Symmachiella macrocystis: one gene and its partner. The protein of the gene in region 1 interacts with the protein of each later gene in a pairwise test. Links are inferred from orthologs where the notes say so. Each region holds a gene or a part of one and is shown on either strand. Other genes may lie near its edges.

The links. The genes of interacting proteins can lie anywhere in the genome.
Region 2: the proteins of ligA (region 1) and leuS interact in binary tests that used the Escherichia coli proteins (3 or more experiments, as listed by UniProt). The link is inferred for Symmachiella macrocystis from one-to-one orthologs.

What each region holds. Positions count from the first base shown.
Region 1 is NZ_SJPP01000001.1:1,489,439-1,497,610, reverse strand. Bases 2,272-5,264 are described here. They hold ligA (NAD-dependent DNA ligase LigA), read left to right. Parts: upstream 2,272-2,755; coding sequence 2,756-4,774; downstream 4,775-5,264. Other genes in these bases: CA54_RS05830 (sialidase family protein), read right to left, coding at 4,881-5,264; CA54_RS05840 (cupin domain-containing protein), read left to right, coding at 2,272-2,621. Outside these bases: CA54_RS05860 (hypothetical protein), read right to left, coding at 1-140; CA54_RS05855 (hypothetical protein), read right to left, coding at 148-519; CA54_RS05850 (DUF58 domain-containing protein), read right to left, coding at 845-1,756; CA54_RS05845 (hypothetical protein), read left to right, coding at 1,882-2,271; more of CA54_RS05840, read left to right, coding at 2,268-2,271; more of CA54_RS05830, read right to left, coding at 5,265-6,035; CA54_RS05825 (dipeptidase), read left to right, coding at 6,333-7,394; CA54_RS05820 (NPCBM/NEW2 domain-containing protein), read right to left, coding at 7,556-8,172. UniProt on the Escherichia coli protein: DNA ligase that catalyzes the formation of phosphodiester linkages between 5'-phosphoryl and 3'-hydroxyl groups in double-stranded DNA using NAD as a coenzyme and as the energy source for the reaction.
Region 2 is NZ_SJPP01000001.1:4,436,611-4,442,926, reverse strand. What follows is about bases 156-3,537. They hold leuS (leucine--tRNA ligase), read left to right. Parts: upstream 156-475; coding sequence 476-3,337; downstream 3,338-3,537. Other genes in these bases: CA54_RS17315 (TatD family hydrolase), read left to right, coding at 156-280. Outside these bases: more of CA54_RS17315, read left to right, coding at 1-155; CA54_RS17305 (hypothetical protein), read left to right, coding at 3,740-4,159; CA54_RS17300 (potassium channel family protein), read right to left, coding at 4,274-4,957; CA54_RS17295 (iron-containing alcohol dehydrogenase), read left to right, coding at 5,178-6,316.

The DNA.
Region 1 (8,172 bases):
GCCCCGAAGATTTTTCGCCCACGTTGAACCAAACGGGCACGCGTGATGCGACGGCCGGTAATGAGGTATTCCTCAACGACGATCATCCAACAGACCGCTGCCGGAATTCCACAACAGAGGATCAAGAAAGTTGTCCACATGGTCGTCTCACTTCACATCCGGTCGCCCAAACCGGCAGCCATAGAAAACGCACAACAGTAACGGAGCCAGAAAAACCAACGTCCGCACAAACGCCTCCACGCGATTCGCCGCCACCGGTTCTGCAGCATGCAAGGCCGCGGCGATCGGCAGCAGCAATACCATGCCGGTGCCCAGCAGAGCGATCAAGATTGTCCGCCGCCACAAAGCAGGTCCCGGTGTTTTTATATCGAGTACTTGCGTGTCTGGATTCTCAAGGTTCGAATCAACCGAAGCACCACCGTCCCGCCGCCGCAGTCGCAGCGCATTGATCAACAGCACTGCAACGAGACTGCCGCAGACGACGAACAACAGTACCAAATTTGTGGAATTGACAAGCATGGGCGGATGTTGGCACAGATTGCTCAGTGGGTAAAGAGGAGTCCGGGGGGGGGACTAGTGGCCGGTGGCCAGGAAGAGTTGGCGGTAGCTAGTAGCCAGTAGAGTTGGTTGGGGATGGGTGTTTGGCAGTCATCGGGTGGCAGCGATTGCCAACGGCAATCGGTGTGCTGTAGGCACAAGAAGCAGCAATTTCAGCTGTCCCTACCAACAGACTCTGCTTGTTTAAGATCGCGGAAATTGCGGATTCTTGCGGGCTGCGCCCGCCCCGATAGCAGAGCTATCGCGGCCACCCCGGAGTTTTTCATTAACCGGACCAACGCCCGTTCTAACGCCGCCCTTTGGTCACGCGCGCACGGGCATCCAGATAAGCCCCTAAGGCGCGGGCGTAGGGCATTGCTGTGGTGAATGGGCAATAATCGACACCGATTCCAGTCGAGAGACCTCGCAGCTCGTTGCAGAATTCTCGGTACTTGGTCAAATAGTGCGAACGCAGGCGATGGGGGTCGACCAATTGCGGTGAATGGGTGCCTTCCAAGTCGCGGAATTGTGTGGGGCGGCTGAAGGGGAAATCTTCCTCTTCGGGGGCGACAATATGAAACAGTAGCACTTCGTGCCGCGCGTGCCGAAATTGTCGCAGCGCGCGGGATAAAGCGTCGAGATCGTCAAAGCAATCGCTCAGTAGGACCACCAAGCTGCGACGGCTGAGCGTCGGGACGATCCTTTCCAGCACCGACCCTAGACTGGTTTCGCCCCCCGGAACAACGTGACTCAATGATTGTACGAGTTGCGGGAATGCCTGCGGCTTGGCGGATGGTTCGATGTTGTCCCGAATCTTCGTGTCGAACGTCACCCAACCCACAGCATCGCGCTGTAGCAGCAACAGATATCCCAAAGCGGCCGCTAATTGTCGAGCATAGGCGAGTTTGCTGAGCGTCTTGCCCGCATACGCCATGCTGCCGGAGCAATCGACGATCAGTCGACAGCGGAGATTGGTTTCGTCTTCATACTCTTTGACGAAATACCGCTTGGTCTTTCCATAAGCCCGCCAATCAATGTGCCGGACTTCATCGCCGGGGTGATATTGCCGATGCTCCACAAATTCCACGCTGGAGCCTTTGTGGGGGCTGAGGTGTTGCCCCATCATGAATCCCTCGACGATCCGTTTGGCCACGACCTCCAGATTGCCGATTCCGGCCAAAGCGGTGGGGTCGTGCAGAGCGGCATCCTGGGGGGACATGGGCAGATCCGTGAAATCGGTGTAGAATCAGCGGTATCGAAACTCAGTATCGGAGAATCGAGGAGTCGTTTTTGATAGCGGTCTCCCTACCGTCCTACCGATCTGTGCTGATGATCGCAAGCGAAATGCCTGACCTTGAACTCGCGGCGACCCACAAGAGTACCTATAATTCCGCTATAGCGATCCCCTGTTTTCTCAACACGGCCGAGTTTAAAACGATGCCTGAGACCCCGCCCCGCAACAACATTTTTTTCCCTCTGACGATCGTCGCTGGGACATTGTTTGCGATCACAATTCTAGCCGTTACGATGGCGACGCTCAGCGACCCCCGTGCGCCGGTGGCGAAATTCCTCAATGCCTATGCCGGAATTCTGATCGGTGTCGAAGTGGGAGCCATCTTGACGCTCGGTTTTCTGGCCATGACCGTCGACCGGCTTCATACTTTGCGAGAAAACCGCATGACTATCACCAACCCGCCTGAAGCGGAAACCTCCACGAAAGGGCCCGAATCATGAAAGTTCGCAATCACGAAGCGATCACACAAACCCCGGTCGAGATGGAAGGGGCCGTCGGCGCCAAGGTGCGGTGGTTGATCGGCGAAGACGATGGAGCTCCCAATTTCGCCATGCGAATGTTCGAACTCGAACCGGGAGGCGAAACCCCCAAGCACAATCATCCCTACGAACATGAAGTCTATGTGCTCGAAGGCAACGGACGAGTCTACGAAGGGGAGACCGAACATTCGATCGCTGCCGGCGACTGCATCTACGTCGTCTCTGACGAGGTGCACCAGTTTCGCAATACGGGCGATGCTCCGATGAAATTTCTCTGCATGGTGCCGATCATGAACAAATGCACCGATTGAACACCGCGCAATTTCGCTGGGCGGGAGGGCGAAGCTCCCGCTGAGCCGCGCGCTACCCAAACGGTTTCCTCTCTAGCGGCCCGGCGGAAGTCTCGCCCTTCCGGTCAACCCCTTCTCCCATAGCGCTGCCCGCCATGTCTGCCAAAGTTCAAAAGCAAATCGAAAAGCTCCGCGACGAATTGCGGCGGCATAGCTACTTGTATTATGTCGAGGCACGCCCGGAAATTCCGGACCGCGAATTCGACAAACTGCTCAAGCAACTCGAAACGCTCGAACAACAACACCCCGAATTCGACACGCCCGACAGCCCTTCGCACAAGGTGGGCGGCGAACCGATTGCCGGGTTCAACACGGTCGAGCATCGAGAGCCGATGTTGTCGATCGACAATGTCTATGATGTCGACGCTGTGCGCGATTTCGACACGCGCCTCAAAAAACTGCTCGGCAGTGACGACGATTTGGCCTATGTAGCGGAGTACAAAATCGACGGTGTGGCCATTTCGCTGATTTACGAAAATGGTCTGTTGGTGCAAGGTGTCACCCGTGGCGATGGGCGGCAGGGGGATGACATCACGCACAATGCCCGCATTTTACGAGGCGTCCCGCTGCGGCTGCGGGGAGACAATCCTCCCCCCGTGCTCGAGGTGCGTGGCGAGGTCTTCATCAGTAATCCCGACTTCGCGCACATCAAAGCCGCGCAGGCCCAAGCCGGTGAGCAAGTCTTCATCAATCCCCGCAATTCCGCCGCCGGCGCGCTGAAGTTGCTCGATCCCAAGATCGCCATCCAACGCAAGCTGCGGTTTTTTGCTCATGGAGCGGGGTATGTGGAAGGCGTTGAATTCCCCACGCAGATGGAGTTCCTCACCGCCATCCGCAATTGGGGCATTCCCACCACTCCCGGCGTCACGCTATGCCCGTTCCTCGATGTGGCGCTGACCCAATGTGAAACATTCATTGAGAACTTACACTCGTTGGATTTTGAAGTCGACGGCATTGTGCTCAAGGTCAACGACCGGGAAGTCCAGGAGGAATTGGGGCGGACCAGCAAAAGCCCGCGCTGGATTTTGGCTTACAAGTGGGAGAAGTACGAAGCGGTCACGCAGATTGAAAGCATCGACGTGCAAGTCGGCAAGACCGGCGCGCTGACACCCGTAGCGCATCTCAAACCGGTGGAAATCGATCTGACGACCGTCTCGCGAGCCAGTTTGCACAATCGGGACGAAGTCGAACGGTTGGGTGTTCGTATCGGCGACTGGGTTGTGGTCGAAAAAGCGGGCAAGATCATTCCGCACGTCGTCCGTGTCGAGGAAGACCGTCGCGATGGGACCGAAGAGGAATTCCCATTCCCCAAGAATTGCCCTGTTTGCGAGACACCGGCGGTGCAAGACGAGGGAGGTGTCTACGTCCGTTGCCCCAACCCCGATTGCCCCGCGCAATTGCGCGAAACCTTACGGTTCTTCGCCTCGCGGGCAGCGATGGATATCGAGGGCTTGGGCATCAAACTGATCGAACAATTGCTAGCGGCAAAGCTGTTGACGAGCCTGACCGATGTGTATCGTTTGTCTGACCGCCGCGAAGAACTGCTCGCGCTGGAACGGATGGGAGAAAAATCAGTCGACAACCTGCTCGCCGCCATCGAAGGTTCCAAGACGCAACCGCTCTGGCGGCTGCTGACGGGCTTGAATATTCGCCATGTCGGCACGAACACGTCGCAGGTCTTGATGCGACGGTTCGGCACGTTGGATGAAATCATGCAGCAAACCGAGGAACAGTTGGCCGAAGTCGATGAGATCGGCCCGGTCATCGCCGCAGCTGTGTCCCAGTTTTTCCATTCCGAAGTCGGCCGCTGCATTGTTGAGGAGTTGCGGGGGTTTGGATTGAACTTCGGCGAACCAGTCGAAGCGCAAGAAACCGTGGAAGGTGATTTGGTTTTCGACGGGAAAACGATCGTCGTCACCGGCACGCTGACAAAATTCACGCGCGACGAGATCAAGGAGTTGATCCGCAATCATGGCGGAAAGGCGGCCGGTAGCGTCTCGAAGAAGACCGACTACGTCGTCGCCGGCGAAAAAGCGGGCAGCAAACTCGACAAGGCGACCAGCCTGGGCGTCCCGGTGCTGACCGAAGACGAATTCCTGGCAATGGTGAAATAACACCCCCCCTCAGCCCCCGGCTCCGCCGGGGGGTAACGCGGATGGGTCATTTCCCCCCCGGCAAAGCCGGGGGCTGAGGGATGAATTGGCGGAATTCGCGGGCGGATTATTTTTTGGCCTTCGCGTCGAGTTCGTCCATGGTGAAACGAACGCTGACGATATAAGGCTTCTTGCCTTTTTCCCAATGACCGTACGTGGTGGTGACAAACGTGCCATCGGGCAGCAATTCAACGGCGGGGTAGGCACAGTCGGCTCCGCGATGATTGTCCATCAACCGCACACGGTATTGCCCTTCGGTTCCGTTGACGATGTCGTCGTACGTTCCGACCCAGCCAACCCAATCCCCTTTGGTGGGACTCTCGTGTGTGGTGTCGCGGAACGAGATGAACAACCGTCCGTCGGGCGTATAACGCCCCGTATGCCGGTCGCCGGTCAATGCCGCCGGAAGTTGTCGCGGCTTGCTCCAAGTCTGACCTTCGTCGTCGGAGAAGATGACGAACGAATTCAGTGTGCGGCTATTTTCCCGCAGCAACACGGCGATCTGTTTCCCATCAGGCGAACGAATCCAACCCGGTTCGCACAGATGCGCTTGTGGGTGTTGGGCAATCACTTCTGGTTGGCTCCAAGTCAAACCTCCGTCGCTGCTGACGGTTTTATACAAATGGAACTGCACTGGTTTGGTTTGTTTGGAGTCCTTACGGAGAAAACGACCGTCGTCATGAAACAGCGCCATGTAGTCGCCATTGGCCAAACGGCCCACGCAGGACATGGTGACGATTCCGCCAAAATCACCGATCGGTCTCAGCGGACTCCAACTGGCGCCGTCATCTTCAGAGACCGCCATGCGAATCGGGTGTAGTCCCGAAAACATAATCAACCGTTTGACGCCTTGCTTGTCGATCACGCGATGGATCGTGGGAACTTCTTTTGATGTCGACCAGTTTTCCGGCACAGGCAGACGCTCCGACCAGGTCAATCCGCCATCGTTCGAGCGTTTCATCACAATCGCGCCACGGCCATGCCCCTGGGGATAGACGCAAATCATGGTCTGATTGTCTTCCAACAGCACCGTCGTCGGATGTCCCAAATATTGCCCCGGCTCACGGTCCACGACGACTTGCCGCTCGGTCTCGCCGGCCAAATCGACCACGGGGATCGTATAATCCCGCCGTAACGGTTTCTCAGTTTCGTCTCCTAGGACGGCGCTGCTGACGACAGTCAAAATAATGAGCGTACAAAACGGGACGAAAGCGCGGTGCATGGGGTAACCTCGTCGTTGTTCGATTGATAACCAGTTCGGATAGACCAATAACCATATCAGCATAAACGGTGAACTACCGGTGAGGAAAGCGAGCGGAGTAAAGAATTCGCACGGTGATGCGTCACTGTCGCCGGCCATTTCCCAAACCGACGGCGTGCCAAACGCTACGATTGTCGGTCGCCTGCATTTCAACCATTTCGCATGCGCGTTAAAGTGGTATCTCACCCGGCGAAAGCCGTTGCCGGGTGACCTCCACCAAAATTCCCACCACGAAGCGAATAGAAGGCCCTCAGCAAAATGTTGATTTTCGACGCCCACCTGGATATGGCTTGGAATGCTCTGGAATTCAATCGCGATTTGATGCTGCCGGTCAGCGAGATTCGCAAGTTCGAGCGTCAATTCACGGACATCGTACCGGGTGAAAACACCGTTTCCTGGACGGAGTTACGGAAAGGCAATGTCTTTCTCACCATCTCGACGCTGATCGCCCGGCTGCATCGCAAAGATGCGGTGCGAACGTTTTACCAGTCCCGCGAAGCGGACTATGGAGCTGCTCGCGGCCAAATGGCGTATTACCAAGCGATGGTCGAACGGGGCGTGCTGCGGCCGATCACCGACGCAGCGACTCTCGATGCGCACGTCGCCCAGTGGGAAAGCGGCGACACGGATGAGCTGCCGATGGGCTACATCCTGAGCATGGAGGGGAGCCAGCCGGTTCAAAATCCGGAACAGATTCACCACTGGTATGAGTTGGGTCTACGGATTTTGGGCCCCGCGCATTACGGCGAAAACCCGTATTGTTTCGGCACCGGCAGTAAAGGAGGCCTGAAAGCAGACGGACCGGCGCTGCTCAAAGCGATGGATGCCGTCGGCATGTTGCTGGACGCCACGCACTTGGCGGATCAATCCTTTTGGGAAGCACTGGACATCTTCGAAGGCCCGGTCTTGGCCAGCCACCACAATTGCCGCGCACTGGTCGACGCCGACCGGCAATTGACGGATGAGCAAATCAAAGCCCTGATCGAGCGCGGTTCAGTCATCGGCGCCGCCATGGATGCCTGGATGATCCAACCCGGCTGGGTCATCGGCGTCACACAACCGAGCGACGCGTGTACGTTGTCGACATTAGCGGACCACATCGACCACATCTGCCAAATCGCCGGCAACGCCAACCACTGCGGCATCGGCTCGGACCTGGACGGCGGGTTCGGCAAGGAACAATCCCCCCACGACCTAGAGACGATCGCCGATCTGTACAAACTGGGAGAAATCCTCAAATCCCGCGGCTACAGCGATGCCGATGTTGAGGGCATCATGTATCGCAACTGGGTGGATTTCTTCCGGCGGGCTTGGGCGTGAGTAGTAGGCGGTAGGCGGTAGGCGGTAGGCGGTAGGCAGTAGGGCTGGTCGGGGGCGGGATTTGGCTTTGGATCGCCTGCTGTTGAGCGGCTGCCAACCCTACGGTCTAAGGACTACAGCCTAAAGCCGAGCAAAGTAACGCGCGGTCGCACTTGTGCGAATTAGCGTTTCCGGCGGACAAGGCCGCCTTCACGAATCACGTAGGGATCGACCCAACAGGCGTGGCAATTGTTCGCGCCTCCTGGACAGGTTGTTCGCAGTTCCAATATTTCGACGTCGCGAATATCGATGGCAAAATCTTCGACTTGCTGAGCAGCTTGTTGGGGCTTTGATGTCCAGAGCAGGCGGTTGTCTGCGATAATGCTGAAGGTTACCGGCGATTCGCCGGAACTCCCTGCTGCGGCTGCGAGGACCGCTCCTCCGAGTAACGTGCCAAATTTTCCTCCCAGGTTGTATCGCGCACGCGAGTGCCCGCCGCCGGGAGGGTGCATGCCGATTCCATTCTCAACATGACTTCCATGGACCATGATTGGATCCGGATGATAGGCCCCTTTTTTACCGTGCTTGGCAAATCCCCACGGTCCCAGAATTAGGTCAAACTCCGGCAGATCGGTCAGGAAGAATTTTTGGTCAGGGAACGGGGCCTCCAAGGCCTGCTGAACGCGCGAAGCAATCCATTTCTGTTGAAAAGTCCCCGGTGTTGTCGTCGCCTGTTCATACCAATGTCGAGCACGTTGCTGGTAACGTTGCTGACTCTCTCCAGTGGCTCGTTCGGCTA
Region 2 (6,316 bases), 2.9 Mb from region 1 along the record:
CCTGGAAATGGGGATGCACATTTCGTTTTCGGGGATGGTGACTTTTAAGAAAGCCGCCAACCTGCGAGACTTGGCCAAAGAGATTCCCCTCGATCGCATTTTGGTAGAAACCGATGCCCCGTATTTGGCGCCCACGCCAAGACGGGGCAAACGTAACGAACCGAGCTATGTCCGCTACACAGCCGCCTGCCTAGCGGAGGTGCACGGCATGACGCCCGAAGCCTTCGGCGAACTTACCACCCGCAACGCGTGTCAACTCTTCGGGCTGGAGCTTGGTTAGTGGCCAGTGGTCGGTGGCTAGTGGCCAGTAAACGATGTCAGCGTGTCGGTTAGGCTTCCGTTTGACGAATTTACCGATCGATGATCAAATCCACAGAATGTCAGGCAGGAGCCTGACCTACGAATATTTTTCTGGCCACCGGCCACTCGCCACTGGCTACTTTCATCCACCCAATTCACGTTCCAACTAAATACCATGCCTCGTTACGACGCCAAGCGGATTGAGCCCAAGTGGCAAGCTTATTGGGAACAGCACAAGACTTTTGCTGCTCCGAAAATCTCCGATCAGCCCAAATTGTATGTGTTGGACATGTTTCCCTATCCTTCGGGAGACGGTTTACATGTGGGGCATCCGGAAGGTTATACGGCGACTGATATTGTCTGTCGTTATTCCCGCATGCGAGGCAAAGCGGTATTGCATCCCATGGGGTGGGACGCCTTTGGCTTGCCGGCCGAGCAACACGCCATCAAAACCGGTACGCATCCGCGAGAAACGACCTACAAAAACATCGGTACCTTCCGCCGCCAATTAAAAATGTTGGGTTTCAGCTACGACTGGGACCGCGAATTGGCGACGACCGACGAAGACTTTTTTCGTTGGACGCAGTGGATCTTCTTGGAATTGTTCGACACCTGGTTCGACGAAGAACAGCAATGCGGTCGGCCGATCGCTGAGTTGCCGATTCCCGAGGATATCACCGCTGCCGGCGACGAAGCGGTCCGTCGTTATCAAGACAAAAACCGCTTGGCCTATCAAACCGAAGCACCGGTGAATTGGTGTCCCGCCTTGGGAACGGTATTGGCCAACGAAGAGGTCATCGGCGGAGTGAGCGAGCGGGGCGGCCATCCGGTGACGCGGATTCCGTTGCGACAATGGATGTTGCGGATCACCTCGTATGCGGAGCGGTTGTTGAACGAGTTGGAAGAGGTGAATTGGCCCGACTCGATCAAGGCCTTACAGCGAAATTGGATCGGCCGCAGCGAAGGGGCGGAGGTCGATTTTTATATCGGCGACGATATCGAAGCCTGGAAAACGGCGCGCGGCAAATCCGGGTTCCCGACCGAACCGGGGGACGATGTGTTGCGGGTCTATACCACCCGCCCCGATACGTTGTACGGTGCAACGTATATGGTGTTAGCGCCGGAGCATCCTGTTGTCGATCGCTTGGCAACGGATGAACAGCGCGAGGCGGTTGTTGCGTATCGCGACAAATCGGCGACCAAGAGCGATTTGGATCGCACCGATTTGGCCAAAGAGAAATCGGGCGTCTTCACCGGCAGTTATGCGATCAATCCGGTCAACGGCGAACAGATTCCGATTTGGATCGCCGACTATGTTTTGATCAGCTACGGCACCGGGGCGATCATGGCGGTTCCGGCGCATGACTTGCGCGACTGGGAATTCGCCGTCACCTTCGACATCGAAATCCGCCCCGTCGTCCAACCCCCGGAGGGGTATGAGGCGTCGCGCGATGAAGCCGCGTTGGCAACCGAGATCAACGGCGAGAAACGGTTTCCCTTCGCTGGATTGGGAACAGCCGTCAATTCCGCCGCATACGACGGCATGGAGACAGCGGCATTTAAAACAAAAATCACCGAAGAATTGAACACATCCGGCTTGGGCCGAGGAGCGGTGAATTATCGGTTGCGGGACTGGTTGTTCAGCCGGCAGCACTTTTGGGGCGAGCCGTTTCCGATCTGGCATGAGTTGGACGATGCGGGCAACCCGACCGGCTTGATGCGGGCTGTTGAGGACAAAGATTTGCCGGTCACGTTGCCCGATATGTCCGAGTTCAAACCGCACGGACGCCCGGAACCACCGTTGGCCGAAGCGGGTGACGAATGGTTATATTCGACCGCTGAGGACGGCACGAAGTTGGTTCGTGAAACGAATAGCATGCCGCAATGGGCTGGCTCGTGCTGGTATTACTTGCGGTACATCGATCCCAAAAACAGCGAACGATTCGTCGGCGAGGAATTGGAAAAATTCTGGATGCCGGTCGATTTGTATATCGGCGGCGCCGAGCATGCGGTCTTGCACTTATTGTACGCGCGTTTTTGGCACAAAGTGTTGTTCGACCGCGGTTATGTCTCCACCCCTGAACCGTTTGACCGATTGGTCAACCAAGGCATGATTTTGGGCGAGGCGGAATTGACCGCCTATCAGACAGCTGATGGGAGTTGGTTATCGTCCGCGATGGTCCGCGATGCTCCTGAGGGCGTTGAGGGGAAAGTTAGCAAACAAACGGGCGAAACCGTCACCGCCTTCCGCTTGGAAATGGATCAAGTTGATAAGCAGGGGAACGATTTTGTATTGAAGGACGACGCCGACGTTGCCGTGGAAAGCCGGTCGTTCAAGATGTCCAAATCGCGGGGCAACGTCATCAACCCCGATGAAGTCGTCGACGTGTATGGAGCCGATGCGTTGCGGTTGTATGAAATGTTCATGGGCCCGTTGGAACAGACCAAGCCCTGGAACATGAGCGGCGTGGAGGGGGTCAGCCGGTTTTTGGCTCGAGCTTGGCGGATGATCGCCGATGATGTTGCGGAAGATATCAAATTGAATCCCGCGATCCAAGCTGTCGAACCCAACGCCGATCAATTGCGGATCTTGCATAAAACCATTCAAGCAGTCAGTGACGACTGCGAGAAATTGTCATTTAACACGGCGATCAGCCGGTTGATGGAATTCACCAATCATTTCAGCCAACAGGATTCCCGTCCCCAATCGGTGATGGAAGCATTCGTCTTGATGTTAAGCCCGTTCGCGCCGCACTTGGCTGAGGAATTGTGGGAGTTGTTAGGGCATGGCGAAACGTTGGCCTATGCACCGTGGCCGGAATTTGATCCGGCGATGATCGTCGAGTCGGAAATCGAAATCCCGGTGCAGGTCAACGGTAAGAAGCGGGCGATCATCCGGATCCCCGCCGAGGCAGACCCCGCTGCGATGCAAGCCGCCGCCGAAGCCGACGAGACGGTGCAAAAACAAATCAGCGACAAAAAAGTGGTGAAAGTGATCGCTGTGCCGGGGCGGATGGTGAATTTTGTCGTGCGGTGAAGTCGTAAACCAGTTCCCGTACAAAAAATTACTGCGCAGGCTCGGCGGACGCTCTCACGAAAATAGGTAAAACTACTCATAGTAAACGCTTCGTGTCTCCTATTTTGATCAACTTAGGGACCAGCGGAATGGAGCGCGCTAAGGATTCTTTACGCTATTTGTGGGCCTATCCTTCGCGGTCGACCTAATTGATACAATCATGGGGTTTTGGGTGAAATCGGCTATTGAGCGAGTGGCAGGTATCGAAAATGCCTCCGCTTTGGGGCATGATGGGTTTTAGCAATTTGACTCGGCGGTTGAGCGGGCGTGTGAACCGTTTGGGCTTCGGGCGTCGTGACGATTGCAAATTATCTTCATCGATTCTATGGACTTGTGGCCACCAATTTCCAGAAAAACGCACCGATGACTCAACCTCCGCAATGGATTCAAGACCTTACATACGACGCCACGGAAGAGATTCACGCGTTTGATGTACTCGCGCCTGTGGGCTGTCATTACCACCAGATCGACTCGCAATGGGAGGTGACAATCTTCGCTTCCCGGACCGAGGTTGTGGGTGGTCCTAAAGACGGCACGCAGACCTCTTCCAACTTTTCGCTCGACCTCAACGGCGTCTACAAATTGCTAGACGACGTGACCGAGTTTCGCTGGCAAGCACTGCCCGTGGATGAGGCGGACGATTTGGGTCCGCACGTCTCACTGGTCGGCACCCGTAACGGGCACCCGGTTTGGCTACGGATTCTTGCCCAAGCCCCGGTGAACTTCGAACCCGGCCGTATCATCTCCGCTTATGACGGAAACTGGGATGAAGCTTGGACGTGAGTTGAGTAGGCAGTAGGCAGAAAGTAGTGGCCGGTGGTCAGTGGCCGGTGGCCAGTGTTTGTTTATGATCGCTTAGCTGCGCAGTCCTACAGTCTAAGGTCTATAGTCTACCGCCTAACCTCGCGGTAGGCGTTCTAGGCTTTCGTGGGAGCCGACTAATACGAGGACGTCGTCGGGCTGCATGACGTCGTCGGGTTTGGGGACGCTGGTGATGCGTAGGGTTTGAATCAGTTCGCCATCTTTTTGGACCGTCACAGTCCGCTTTAAAGCAACAAGGTTCACCTGATATTCTGTCCGCAGTTGCAGTTGCGACAACGTCTTGCCGCGAAACTCAACCGGACAGCGGATGTCGATCAGGCTGTACCCTTCAGCCAGTTCGATCAGGTCCTGGAACTGCGGATTGGCTAAGCGACGGGCCAGGCTGTTGCCGGTTTCAATTTCGGGTTGCACGATGTCATCGGCCCCGATGCTTTGAAAGATTTCCGCATGCGTCGTTGTTTGCGCACGGCAGATGATCCGCTTGGCACCGATTTTCTTCAGAGTCGCCGTCGTCAGTAGCGCTCCTTCAAAGTTTTCGCCGATAGCAACGACGCAAACATCGCAATTTTGCACGTCCTGGCTGAGCAGGGCTTCTTCGTCGGTGGAATCGAGCCGAACGGCCAAGGCGACGTCGTCTTTTACAGCGGTGACGAGATTCGGATTGCGATCGATCGCAATCACTTCGACATCACTTTTGCCCAAGCTCTTCGCCAGCGTGGTTCCAAAGCGTCCCAAACCTAAAATCGCAATCCGCTGCACTGTTGATTCTCCTGTACGACGACCAAGCTAGACCTGCGTTCCCCGCGTGCAGACATGATAGGGGGTAGCACCGCTGAAACACAATTCCAACTATGGGCTGCTTGTCTCCGGGGTGGAATTGCGTGTATGAAACAACGTACAACCGACGATCAACAGTCGGTGATCTTCGGCTGACCGTACACAGCGTGCCTCAATGCTAAAACAGGAGTCCGCCAAGTTGTTGAATTCCCTCTCGTACAATCTGCTGACACCTGCGCAAATTTGTTTTGGCTGGGGACGTCGCGCCGAAGTCGGCGAATTGGCCCGCGGGCTGGGACAGCGAGCTTTTGTGGTTGTGGGATCACAGACCTTATGCCGCAACGGGATGTTGGCAGAAATTCAGCAGCGACTCGCCGCTCAGGATATCAAATCAATCCACGTGGCGGATATCTCACACGAACCGGAGGTCGCCGACGTCGACCGGTTGGTTGAACAATTGCGCCAACATCAACCTGCAGCGGGCGATTTTGTCATGGCGGTTGGGGGCGGAGCGGCAATCGATCTAGCGAAAGCCGCTGCCGCGATTGTCACCAATGCTGCCGGGGACTCGGTTCAGGATTATTTGGAAGGGGTCGGGCGGGGTCGGGAGATCATAGCCGCTCCGCTCCCCTTGCTGGCCATGCCCACGACCGCGGGCACCGGCAGTGAAGCCACGAAAAACGCGGTGATTTCTTCCTACGATCCCCCCTTCAAAAAAAGCCTGCGGTCCGATGCGATGATGCCCGACATCGTGCTTATCGATCCAGAATTGATGGTCACGGTCCCGGCGACGACAACCGCTTACACCGGGATGGATGCGATTACGCAGTGCATCGAAAGTTACATTTCTCGCCGCCGACAACCGATTCCACAAGCGTTGGCCATTGAGGGATTGAAACGTGCGGTACCAGCGATTACCGCAGCGGTTGCCCACGGCGATTCTCGCCCCGCTCGGGAGGCGATGGCGCATGCGGCGTTGTTATCAGGCATGGCATTGGCGAATTCCGGCCTGGGGATGGCGCACGGTGTGGCAGCGGCGCTGGGGGTGCATTGTCGTGTCCCGCACGGTTTGGCCTGTGCAGTGATGTTGCCCGTGGCGATGCGGACCAACCGCGCTGTCGCCCGCGACGAACTCGAAATCATTGGACGCACGATTGTCGACGATGCACTACGCGGCGCCGCCGCGGTCGATGCGGGGATTGCCAGGATTCAGGAGATCTGCGACGAAGTGAAAATCCCCCAGACTCTGACCGAGATCGGAGTATCGGCGGAGCAAATTCCGGAGATTGTAAAAAGCTCGCGAGGAAATAGCATGAACGGCAATCCGCTTGAATTGAGTGA